3 regions of the Streptomyces roseirectus genome follow, and region 3 is predicted to be linked to each of the others. Evidence: riboswitches for the same ligand, from Rfam matches in the RefSeq annotation. Region 3 holds a riboswitch; each other region holds the start of a gene.
The links. Region 3 has a riboswitch for cyclic di-AMP ahead of IAG44_RS21880 (M23 family metallopeptidase). Riboswitches for the same ligand answer to the same signal wherever they lie in the genome.

Region 1 (4,077 bases), 3.7 Mb from region 3:
TCGGCATCTGGGTCGAGCCCGAGATGGTCAACCCGGACAGCGACCTCTACCGCGCCCACCCCGACTGGGTGCAGTTCCAGGAGGGCCGCACGCGCACGGAGTCCCGCAACCAGCTGATGCTCAACCTCGCGCGCGAGGACGTCCAGGAGTACCTGTGGGAGCAGTTGGACGGCCTGCTGTCCAGCGCCCCGATCGACTACGTGAAGTGGGACTTCAACCGCTGCTTCACCGACGCGGGCTGGCCCGGCGACCCCTACCCGCAGCGCCTGTGGGTCGACCACGTGCGCGCGCTGTACGCCCTGCTCGACCGGCTGCGCGCGGCGCACCCCGGCGTCGCCTTCGAGTCCTGCTCGGGCGGCGGCGGCCGGATCGACCTCGGCATCCTCAGCCGCACGGACCAGGTGTGGACCTCCGACAACACCGACCCGCTGGACCGGCTCGCCATCCAGCACGGCTTCAGCCAGATCCATCCCGCGCGCGTGATGGCCGCCTGGGTCACCGACAGCCCCAACACCCAGCTGAACAACCGGGTCAGCTCGCTGAAGTTCCGGTTCGTCAGCTCCTTCGCCGGGGTGCTCGGCGTCGGCGGCGACCTCTCCGAGTGGACCGACGCGGAACTCGCCGAGGCGCGCGAGTGGGTGGAGCTCTACAAGGAGATCCGGCCCGTCGTCCAGCAGGGCGACCTGTACCGGCTCAGGGCGCCGCAGGGCGGGCTGAGCGCCGTGCAGTACGTGCGCGGGGACGAGACGGTCGTCCTCGCCTGGCTCCAGGCGCAGCACTACGGGGAGCCGGTGCCGGCGGTGCGGCTGCGGGGGCTCGACGCGACGGCGTCGTACGAATGCCTCGAAACGGGCGAAATTCATCGGGGTGCGGTGCTGCTGCATCACGGATTGCGGACCGGACTGAGTGGTGACCTGGACGCGGGAGTATTCCGACTGCGCCGCATCTGAGCTTTCTGTCCGTATTCGCAGATTTCATTCCGGCTCGCTCCGGGATAAGGAAAGCCCTACATCGGACGTGTGACCAGGGTCATATTCCTGGCCCTGGGTCACGCGTCATGTTCACGTAATAGGGGCGCTTTTCAAGGGAGATTGGGCATGCGGGCCGGTTGTGTCCGCACGCGGGGTGACCGGGAAAGCCCACGGCGCGTCAACGCGCGGAGAATTCACAGGCGGATTCTGCTTGTGATCGCGTGTCCGCGTCGCCTACGTTCACCAGCAATCCGGGCGGACGCCGAATCCTGCCACCGCCCGGGGCCGCACCCGACCACAGGAAACGGCAGGAGCGGGGGACCCACAGGAATCACCGCCTGTTCCGGTCTCCGGAAGAGGCTAGGGGTAAAGCCGCACCTCGCTGCGGCCGGGCATCTCCTGCTCGCACCCGACAGCTCACCTCGCAGGCGCAGGAGAGGAATTCCATGTCCGCCAGGGGTAAGCACCGCCGCCCTAAGCCGCCCCGTTTCTCCCGTTCGCTGGCCGCCGCCGGAACCGGTGGCGCGGCGCTCGCGATACCGCTCATCGGGGCCACCGGGGCGCACGCGCAGACGGCGTCCTCCGCGAACACCTCCGCGGCCGCCGCGTCGGTCGCGTCCGTCGGCGACCAGGCCGCCCGGAGCGTGCCGGCCGCGCGGACCGCTACGCCGGCCAGTGCGGCGTCCGCGACGTCGACTCCGTCGGGCACCCGCAAGACGTCCGTCTACACCGTCCGGTCCGGCGACTACCTGTCGAAGATCGCCCAGGAGCAGAACGTCCGAGGGGGCTGGCAGCGGCTCTACGAGGACAACCGGGAGGCCGTCGGCTCCGACCCGTCGCTGATCCATCCCGGGCTGCGGCTGTCGCTCGGCGCGAAGGCGGCGCGTGGCGGCTCCGGGAGCACGGAGAGCGGTTCGCAGTCCTCGTCCGGCTCATCCGGGTCGTCGGGCTCTTCGGGGTCGCAGTCCTCGCAGCGGTCGTCCCAGAAGTCGGACAGCTCGCGGGACTCGCAGGCGTCGACGCGGTCCTCTTCCCGCGGCTCTTCGTCCGGCAGCTCCTCCTCGGGCGGCTCCTCGAAGGGGTCCGGTGGGAGTGTGTCGTCCTCCGGGTTCGCGCTGCCGGTCAAGGGCGCGGTCGTCGGGACCGGGTACCGCGTCTCGGGCAGCATGTGGTCCAGCGGCTATCACACGGGCGTCGACTTCGTCGTGCCGACCGGCACCGCCCTGCGGGCCGTCGGCGCCGGGACGGTCGTCTCGGCCGGCTGGGCCGGGGCGTACGGCAACCAGGTCGTCATCCGGCTCGCGGACGGCTACTACGCGCAGTACGCGCACATGTCGTCGATCACCGTCTCGGTCGGCGAGACCGTCAGCGCGGGCGAGGTGATCGGCTACTCGGGCTCCACGGGCAACGTGACCGGGCCGCACCTGCACTTCGAGATGCGGACCACCGCGAACTACGGCTCGGACATCGACCCGCTGGCGTTCCTCCGCTCGCACGGCGTCTCCGTCTGACACCTCGCCTCACCTGAGACTCCGCCTCATCTGACACGCCTCCGAAGGCCGGACCCCGATCCCCGGGTCCGGCCTTCGGGGCGTTCCGGGTGCCTTCAGGGGGCGCGCGGATGTCGGATTCTGCGCGTTCATGATCGTTTCATTGCGGTCGTGTGGCAGGAGGGCCGGAAGCGTCGACAGCCGGAAGAGGGCGGGGAGACAGTGATCTCCGCCCCCTCCCGCAAGCTCCTTCCCTGGAGGTCCCGTGTCCGGCGCCCACCGACGCACCGTCATCAAGGGCGCCGCCGTCGCGGCCGCCGCCACCTCGGTCTCCTGGGCCCGGTCCCGCCCGGCCGCCGCGACCTCCGGCGCCCGCACCGAACTGCGCTGGCTGGAAGGCGCCCCCGACGCCCACGCGGGCGCCACCTGGGGCGTGCCGTGGGCGCGCGGCACCCGCCACCCGGAGCAGCCGCTCGGACTGACCACCGTCGACGGCACCGACGTCCCCGTCCGGACCTGGCCCACCGCCTACCGGCCCGACGGCTCGGTGAAGCGGACGGCCCACGCGATCGCCCCGGACGCCCCGAAGGCCGACCGCTACCTGCTCGGTACCCGGCACTACGCGGACAGCGCCAAACAGGTCCGCATCTCGGCCACCGCCAACCGGCGCTTCTTCCACTACCTCACCGGCGACGAGCGCACCGGTGACCTGCTGCGCGAACTCGCCGACGTGGAACGGACGTTCCTCGCCGTCGACCCGCAGCGCAAGGTCCGCACCGACGGCTACCTCCCCGGTGACCGGCACGCCCCCAAGGCGGAACAGGCGCGCGCGAAACTGGTCAACTCCCTGCGGACGATCGCCGCCCAGCCTCACGGCTTCTTCACCGGAACCGGTCTGCTCGACGCGGACACCGGGAAGTTCGCGGTCACGTCGAGCACCGCCGTCAACGTGTCGCATCACCGCGAAGGATTTCTTCACCGGCAACGACACCTACTTCCCCTCCGGCGACTGCTCCCGAGTCACGGTTTCCCCGCCCCAAGTCCTGCGCACGGTAAGGGAGATCCCCTGGATCTCCACCAACTCCTCGGCGATCGGATACCGACGTGAAATCAGGCAAGAACTCCGGCATGAATTCCGGTGTGAGACGGCTTCTGCTCGCGGCCTGTGGCAGCCTGCTGATCCTCGCGCCCACCCCGGCTCTCGGGTACGGGACCTCCGCCGCCGGAACGGTCCGCCCCGACGACCGGCGCCTCGCCTTCGAGGGGCACTGGAGCCGTGACGGCGAGGCCGCCGTGACCGTCAACTCCGGTTCCCGGCTGCGGTTCCGCTTCACCGGGACCACCGTGCACGCCCTCTTCGACGTCGGCTCGGTCACCGTTCCCGCGCAGGTGTACGTCTCCGTCGACGGCGGGCCCCGGCAGCGGCACGCGATCGACCGGACGGACCTTGCGATCACCGCGCGCGGGCACGGTCCGCACACCGTCGAGCTGTCGGTGAAGGACGTGTTCTCGCGGGCGAACCGCTGGGTGCCGCCGCTGGCGACGGGGGTGACGCTGACGGGGCTCAAGGGGCGGATCGTCCCTCAACGGCCGTTGCCCGAGCGGCGGTTCGTCTT
Region 2 (4,077 bases), 2.7 Mb from region 3:
CGCCTCGGAGGGGCCGTCGCGCCTGCTCCGGGGACGCTTCACGTGTGGAAAAATGGTCTAGACAACCCTGAACACCGAAGGGCAGCATCACATGGCTGAGCGCCGCGTCACCATCGGCTGGGCGGAGGGCCTTCACGCCCGCCCCGCCTCCCTCTTCGTCCGAGCCGCCACGGCCACAGGCGTCCCGGTCACAATCGCCAAGGCGGGCGGCAGCCCCGTCAACGCGGCGTCCATGCTGGCCGTCCTCGGCCTCGGCGCCCAGGGCGGCGAGGAGGTCGTGCTGACCGCCGACGCCGAGGGCGCCGACGCGGCCCTCGACCGGCTGGCCAAGCTGGTCTCCGAAGGTCTCGACGAGCTTCCCGAGACCGTCTGAACCGGCGCTCCACGCGCGCGTGAGCCGCGCCGCCCCACCGGGCGGCGCGGCTCCGCCGTTTTCCGGGAACCCGGGAATGAATTGCCCCGCGCAGGATTAGGGCCGCGTGAACACATGCGGAGGGCGTACGCCGGGGAATTCACGGCGCACCCGGGAAAAGGGCAGCGGAAATACACCTCCGCCGAATATCTCTTCTTTGTATACGGCGCCCGTGTTAATGCCGCAGGCCGGACATGTTTACGGCGTGTTGCGAAGTCCTCACACGGTCGGCGCCGGCGAAGCGCAGCCGGTGCGCGGCCGTGGAGCGCTCGGTGTGCAGCGCGGTGACCGCCCGCGCGCGCTCGGCGTCCCCGCGCGCGACGGCGTCCACGATCGCTCCGTGCTCGGTCCAGGAGTCGACAGGGCTGGCCGGCGGCTCCACGGCGTACATCCAGGCGATCTTGTGGCGCAGCTGGGTCAACGTCGAGGTCAGGGCATGGCTTCCGCACGCCTGGGCCAGCGTCTCGTGGAACCAGCCGCCCAGGGAACGTAGATCCTCGCTGTTGCCCCTCCTGGCGCGCTCCTGGCCCAGCCTGACGAGTCCGCGCAGCACCTTCAGGTGGGCCTCCGTGCGCCGCTGCGCGGCACGGGCGGCGCCCAGCGGCTCCAGCAGCAGGCGCATCTCCAGCAGGTCGGCGGCCTCCTGCTCGGTCGGCTCGGCCACGCACGCGCCCGCGTGGCGCCGTGTCACGACGAACCCCTCGGCCTCCAGCGTGCGCAGCGCCTCACGGACCGGGACGCGGCTGACGCCATACCGGCGCGCGAGAAGTTCCTCGGTGAGGCGGCTGCCACGCTCGTAGACACCCGCGACGATGTCGTCCCGGATGGCCGTGCACACCGAGTGCGCCGGAATACGCATGACCGACCTCCGCCTTAATCCCCGTGAAACGCCGCCGAACGCGCCGATCGACGTGTGTTCCGTGACTCTATTGCAATGAGCGGGAATTTCCGATGGCGAGCCGGAATCCAGGGATATTTTTTGGACAGGAGAGCGTGCGAAACGCCGAAAGCCCCGGCTGGAGGAGCCGGGGCTGGACGATCTCGCGCAGAGGTCAGACGTCGACGCCGTGCGCGCGCAGATAGGCGACCGGGTCGATGTCGGAGCCGTACTCCGCCGTCGTGCGCGCCTCGAAGTGCAGGTGCGGGCCCGTCACGTTGCCGGTCGCGCCCGAGTAGCCGATCAGTTCGCCGGGGGTGACCGTCTGGCCCACCGCCACGGAGATCGCCGACAGGTGGCCGTACTGGGTGTACGTCCCGTCGTGCATCCGGACGACGACCTGGTTGCCGTAGGCGCCGCCCCAGCCCGCCTCGACGACGGTGCCGAGGCCCACGGCGTGCACCGGGGTGCCGGTGGCGGCGTGGAAGTCGATGCCCGTGTGGCTGCCGGAGGACCACAGGGAGCCGCCGCTGCGGTAGCCGGTGGAGACGTAGGAGCCGGTGATCGGCGCGACGAACGCGTTGAGCCGGGCCCGTTCCGCCTCGCGCGCGGCGCGTGCCTCGGCCGCGCGAGCCGCCCTCGCGTCCTCGGCTGCCTGGGCGCGCAGAGCCTGCGCCTGCGCGCGTACGGCCGCCTGCTGGACGGCGTGCTGCTGCGCGTCCGCGCGGTCGGCGGCCTGCTCGGTGACGTCGAGGCGCATGGTGACCGTGTCGTCCGCGAGCGTCATGGCGTTCGCGGCCGTCGGTTCGGGGGGAGAGCCGGCCGCCAGTGCCGACGTCGTCAGCGCCGCTATGCCGGCCGCGCGGGCCGTCGTGCGCTGGATCCGGGTCGCCTTGCGGCGCTTCCCGGTGGCGCAGGTGAACGCCATGAGGTCGAGTTCGTCCTTTCCTTCCCTCTCGCCTACCGGGTTAGCTGACGGGTTCGGAGCAGGAAGGTCTCCTACGGGCGCACGCGCCCGATTCACCCCAGGGACTGTGGGTCCCCGGCTCCCCTGGCTCGCGCCGTGCGGGGACTCGGCGATCGCTGTCCGGTGCCGCGGTGTGCGGCGCACTGCCCGACGAACAGCCCGGACGACGCTAGAGGGGCACACCGCCGATTCCCAAACGCACAGCGGTTTTTGTAGCGCAGACCACAGGGCAGAGGTGCACCCTCCGGGCGAAAACGGTCATCCCCGAGGAACGTTTCCGGGCAGGGTGTCGATGTGCGAACAGGCGAACGAGGCAGGGCGGGGGGAAGGTTCGGCGCACGCGCGCGGGCCGGTACGACGGAGCCGCCGCCCGGAGATGTCTCCGGACGGCGGCCCAGGGCGCGCACGGCAGTGGTCCCACACGCGCGTGCCCGAACGGTCGCACCCGCGCGTACGCCGGCCGGCTACTCCGCCGTCACCACCTGCACCGGCCCGATCCCCAGGGCCTCGACCGGCTCGCGGATCTCCTTCGCGTCGCCGACCAGGACGGTCACCAGGCGGTCGACCGGGAAGGCGTTGACGACGGCGGCGGTGGCCTCGACGGTCCCGGTGGCGGCGAGCCTGCGGTACAGGGTCGCCTGGAAGTCGTCGGGCAGGTGCTGCTCGACCTGGTCGGCGAGGGTCCCGGCGACGGCCGCGGCGGTCTCGTACTTGAGCGGCGCCACCCCGACGAGGTTCTGGACGGCGAAGTCGCGCTCGGCGTCCGTCAGGCCCTCGGCGGCGAGCGTGCGCAGGACGGTCCACAGGTCCGCGAGGGCGGGCCCGGTGTTGGGCGTGTCCACGGAGCCGCTGATGGCGAGCATGGACGCGCCGGTGCCGTCGGGGGCGGAGCGCAGGACCTGGCCGAAGGCGCGCACGCCGTAGGTGTAGCCCTTCTCCTCGCGCAGGACGGCGTCCAGACGGGACGTCAGGGTGCCGCCGAGGCAGTACGTGCCGAGCACCTGGGCGGCCCACACGCGGTCGTGCCGGTCGGCGCCCACGCGCCCGATCAGCAGCTGCGTCTGGACGGCGCCGGGCCGGTCGACGATGACGACGCGCCCGGTGTCGTCGGCGGTGATCGGCGGGACGGGCCGGGGCTGCGCCGGGGTACCCGTCCAGGCGCCCAGGGTCTCGCCGAGCAGCGCGTCGAGGTCGACGCCGTCCAGGTCGCCGACGACGACCGCGGTGGCCGTGGCGGGGCGCACGTGCCGGTCGTAGAAGGCGCGGACGGCGGCGGCGTCGATCTTCTCGACGGTGTCCTCGGTGCCCTGGCGCGGGCGCGACATGCGCGCGGTCGCCGGGAACAGCGCCTTGGAGAGCTCCTTGGCGGCCCGCCGGGACGGGTTGGCGAGTTCGTGGGGGATCTCGTCGAGGCGGTTGCGCACCAGCCGTTCGACCTCGCCCTCGGCGAACGCGGGCGCGCGCAGGGCGTCGGCGAGCAGCCCGAGCCCCTTGGCGAGCCGGGAGGCCGGGACCTCCAGGCTGAGGCGGACGCCGGGGTGGTCGGCGTGCGCGTCGAGCGTGGCGCCCGCGCGCTCCAGCTCGGCCGCGTACTCCTCGGCGGAGTGCCGGTCGGTGCCCTCGGAGAAGGCCCGCGCCATGATCGTGGCGACACCGTCCAGGCCGGTCGGCTCGGCCTCCAGGGGCGCGTCGAGCAGGATCTCGACGGCGACGACCTGCTGGCCGGGGCGGTGGCAGCGCAGGACGGTCAGACCGTTGGCGAGGGCGGCGCGCTCGGGCGCGGGGAACGCCCACGGCTTGGCCTCGCCCGCCTGGGGCTGC
Region 3 (4,077 bases):
CCCGGCAGATCGAGGACGTGGTCCTGATGACGTACCGCCCCGCCGTCACCCCCGCCGACCACCACTGGCTCTCCCTCGCCTGCGACCTCGCCGCGCTGTGTCCGCCCTCGGAGACGGCCTTCAGCGTCGGCGCGGTGGTCGTCGCGGCCGACGGGACGGAGATCGCGCGCGGGCACTCGCGCGAGGGCGACGACACCGTCGTCCACGCGGAGGAGGCGGCCCTCGCCAAGCTGGACCCGGCGGACCCGCGGCTCGCCGGGGCGACGGTGTACTCCAGCCTGGAACCCTGCGCGCGCCGCGCCTCCCGCCCGGCGCCCTGCGCGCGGCTCATCCTCGACGCCGGGGTGCGGCGGGTCGTCACGGCGTGGATCGAACCGGACACCTTCGTCCAGGACGCGGACGGCAACGGGCTGCTGAGGGACGCGGGGGTGGAGGTGCTGCTGTTGGACGAGTACGAGGGACGGGCGAAGGCGCCGAACGGGCACCTGCTCTGATCAGCCGGGGGAGCCCTGACCCGCCCGGCCCACCCCAACCTGCGCACCACCCCGGTCCGGGCCACGCTGCCCACATGAGGTCAGCCAAACCCGTACTCGCCGCCGCCCTGCTGCTCGCGCTCGCCGCCTGCTCCACCACCACCCCCGAACCCCGCCGGATGGCCCGCGCCCTCCCCCCGGAGGCGTCGTTCACGCACCCGGGGGTGCTGGTGGCCAGGACGCAGCTGGACGCCGTCCGGGAGAAGGTGCACGCCGGTGAACAGCCGTGGCTGGGCGCCTACTTGGACATGAGGGACAGCAAGTACGGCTCGTACAAGTACGCCCCGGAGCCGTACGAGAGCGTCGACTGCCCCGGCGGCGACCAGCCGAACCGCCCCGCGCACGGCTGCGTGGAGGAGCGCCAGGACGCGATCGCCGCCTACACCCAGGCCCTCCTGTTCAGCGTGACCGGCAAGCCGCGGCACGCCGAGAAGGCGCGGGAGATCATGGACGCCTGGTCGGCGCGGATCAGACGGCACACCGAGGACGACGCCGGGCTCCAGACCGCGTGGGCGGGCTCGACGTGGGCGAGGGCGGCGGAGATCGTCCGGCACACGCCCGGCGGGGGCTGGCCCGAGGACCGGGTGCTGCGGTTCGAGGCGATGCTGCGCGACGCCTACCTCCCGGCCGTCACCCGGGAGGTCCCGGACTACAACGGCAACTGGGACCTCGCGATGACGGACGCGGCCATCGGCATCGGCGTCTTCACCAACGACCACAAGGTCTTCGACCAGGCCCTGAGCCGCTTCCGGGCCCGCGTCCCCGCCTACTTCTACCTGGAGAAGGACGGCCGCATCCCGATCGCCCCCGCGAAGGCGGGCCTGGACGACCCGGCGAAGCTCACCGCGTACTGGTTCGGGCAGACGACGTTCAAGGACGGCGTCTCCCAGGAGACCTGCCGCAACTTCAAGCACGCCGGCTACTCCCTGGCCGCCGCCGCCCACATCGCGGAGACGGCGTGGCACCAGGGCGTCGACCTGTACGGCGAGACCAAGGACCGGCTGAAGGCGGCGGCCGAGCTGCACGCCCGCTACCAGGCGGGCGAGAAGGCCCCGGCGTGGCTGTGCGGCGGGAAGGTCGACCGCAACATGGGCCCCGACCTGGAGGTCCTGGTCAACCACCTGGAGGGCCGGCTCGGCGAGTCCGTCCCGGCGGCGCACCGGCTCGTGGAGCGGCACCGGCCCGCCGGCACGGACGACCTGTTCGTGGCCTGGGAGACCCTGACGCACGCCCGTAACCCGGGGGTATGACGGGGGTAGGACGGAACCGGTTTGGAGTTCCACTCGGCGTATGCCTATAGTTATCTCACCGACGCGGGGTGGAGCAGCTCGGTAGCTCGCTGGGCTCATAACCCAGAGGTCGCAGGTTCAAATCCTGTCCCCGCTACTGAAAAAGGACCGGGATCCTGGAAACAGGGTCCCGGTCCTTTTGTTGTCCCCGGCGGTCACTCTGCGTATCGCGAGGTTCGCATCACCGCCCCAACTCGCCCGTTTTTCCCTACCGTTGACCCGAAAATTCCGGGCCAGAAATGTTTGTCGATCAAGAGGAACAGCTTGGAAACGGGTACTCGGGTCGATTAACGTTCGATAACGCAGCACGGTTGTTCCAGCCGTCATCAGGGGCGGCTCCGTGCGCACGCGCCGAATCCCGTAAGGGAACCGGGGAACCACCACCTTGGGGTGAATCACGCGGACGCCACCGCTCACGAGCGGCCGGTTTACGCGCGTAGGAGACCTTCCCGCTCCGAACCCGTCAGCTAACCCGGTAGGCGGCGGAAGGAAAGGAGTGCGCCCGCGTGGCGAACCGGACTGCCCCAGAAGCCCCTGCCCAGCCGACCTTCGGGTTCGGCGGCTACCGCGTCGAGGAAGAGGGCCCCTGGGAGGAGTGGAACCCGACGGCCGACTCCGTCCCGGCCAAGGGCAAGCACCGGGTCGCCAGGCAGCGCGCCGGAGCCGGCGGCGGATTCGCCCGTAGCTCCACGGTCCTCGGCGTCGGCGTCATAGCCGCCGTCAGCGCGGGCGGCATGGCCAGCGCCAACACGGGCAACGCGCCCGTCTCCATCTCCGTCGACGACATCCCCGGCGTCGGCTCCCTCGTCTCCGACGACGACGACCGGACGCCCGAGGCCACGCCGATCGCCAGCATCGTCAGCGAGGCCGGGCAGGAGTCCGCCGACGCCGCCGAGGCGCTGCGCAACCGGATCATCGCGCAGGCCGAGTCGCAGGCGACGCAGGCCGAGCAGCAGGCGAAGGTGGCCGCGCAGCGCGCCGAGGCCGACGCCGCCGCGAAGGCCGCCAAGGCCGCGCAGGCCAACGTCGAAGAGGCCAAGGAAGAGGCCGACGCCGCCGCCAAGCGCAAGGCCGAGGAGGCGCGGCTCGCCGAGCTGGCCAAGCAGTACGCGCTGCCGACGTCCTCGTACACCATCACCTCGACGTTCGGGCAGTCCGGGGCGCTCTGGTCGTCCGGGTACCACACCGGGCTCGACTTCGCGGCGCCCACCGGCACGCTCCTCAAGGCTGTCCACAGCGGGACCATCATCGAGGCCGGGTACGCCGGGTCCTACGGCTACCTCACGAAGCTCAAGCTGGATGACGGCACCGAGATCTGGTACGCCCACCAGTCGTCCATCAGCGTCAGCGTCGGCCAGCGGGTCGGGACCGGGGACGTCATCGGGCGGGTCGGGGCGACGGGGAACGTGACCGGGGCGCACCTGCACCTGGAGGTCCACGTCAACGGGTCCGGGAGCGGGATCGACCCGGCGGCTTGGCTGCGGAGCAAGGGCCTGACGATCTGAGGGTGCTCGGACGGGCTCTTCGCGTGGTGAGTTCTTTGCGTGACGGGCGGAATTCGTGGGTCCGGGGCCGGTGTTGACGTAGATCATGACTACTCTGCGCCCGCTCGGCTCCTCCGACCTCGAAGTCTTCCCCCTCGCCCTCGGCGGTAACGTCTTCGGCTGGACCGCCGACGAGGAGACCTCCTTCGCCGTCCTCGACGCGTACACCGCGGCGGGCGGCAACTTCGTCGACACCGCTGACGTCTACTCGGCCTGGGTCGAGGGCAACAGCGGTGGCGAGTCCGAGACGATCATCGGCAAGTGGCTCGCCTCGCGCGGCAACCGGGACGACGTCGTCATCGCGACCAAGGTCAGCCAGCACCCCGAGTTCCAGGGGCTGTCCGCGGACACGATCAAAGCGGCGGCGGACGCGTCCCTGAAGCGCCTCGGTACCGACCACATCGACCTCTACTACACGCACTTCGACAAGCCCGAGACGCCGGTCGAGGAGATCCTGGGCGCGCTCGACGAGTTGGTGCGGGCGGGCAAGGTGCGGCACATCGCCGCCTCCAACATCTCCCCCGAGCGGCTTCGCGAGTTCCTCGACTTCTCCGACCGCGAAGGGCTCGCCCGGTACGTCGCCGTCCAGCCCCACTACAACCTCGTCTCCCGCGACACGTACGAGGGGCCCCTCCAGGACGTCGTCTCCCACACCGGCCTCGCCGCCGTCCCCTACTTCGCCCTCGCCTCCGGCTTCCTCACCGGCAAGTA

Region 1: linked by a shared signal. The riboswitch ahead of IAG44_RS06150 (LysM peptidoglycan-binding domain-containing M23 family metallopeptidase) and the one ahead of IAG44_RS21880 (M23 family metallopeptidase) in region 3 are both predicted to bind cyclic di-AMP.
Region 2: linked by a shared signal. The riboswitch ahead of IAG44_RS09995 (M23 family metallopeptidase) and the one ahead of IAG44_RS21880 (M23 family metallopeptidase) in region 3 are both predicted to bind cyclic di-AMP.

Annotation. Positions count from the first base shown of each region.
Region 1 covers NZ_CP060828.1:1,514,370-1,518,446, reverse strand. The annotation lists gene IAG44_RS06155 (alpha-galactosidase) at 1-950, shown strand, start outside; cyclic di-AMP (ydaO/yuaA leader) riboswitch at 1,245-1,415, shown strand; gene IAG44_RS06150 (LysM peptidoglycan-binding domain-containing M23 family metallopeptidase) at 1,418-2,482, shown strand; gene IAG44_RS06145 (exo-rhamnogalacturonan lyase family protein) at 2,727-3,569, shown strand; gene IAG44_RS06140 (GDSL-type esterase/lipase family protein) at 3,602-4,077, shown strand, end outside.
Region 2 covers NZ_CP060828.1:2,449,978-2,454,054, forward strand. The annotation lists gene IAG44_RS09985 (HPr family phosphocarrier protein) at 92-373, shown strand; gene IAG44_RS09990 (GntR family transcriptional regulator) at 588-1,271, opposite strand; gene IAG44_RS09995 (M23 family metallopeptidase) at 1,465-2,217, opposite strand; cyclic di-AMP (ydaO/yuaA leader) riboswitch at 2,232-2,378, opposite strand; gene IAG44_RS10000 (M16 family metallopeptidase) at 2,721-4,077, opposite strand, start outside.
Region 3 covers NZ_CP060828.1:5,167,753-5,171,829, forward strand. The annotation lists gene IAG44_RS21865 (dihydrofolate reductase family protein) at 1-494, shown strand, start outside; gene IAG44_RS21870 (alginate lyase family protein) at 569-1,783, shown strand; tRNA gene IAG44_RS21875 (tRNA-Met) at 1,846-1,919, shown strand; cyclic di-AMP (ydaO/yuaA leader) riboswitch at 2,162-2,319, shown strand; gene IAG44_RS21880 (M23 family metallopeptidase) at 2,329-3,327, shown strand; gene IAG44_RS21885 (aldo/keto reductase) at 3,413-4,077, shown strand, end outside.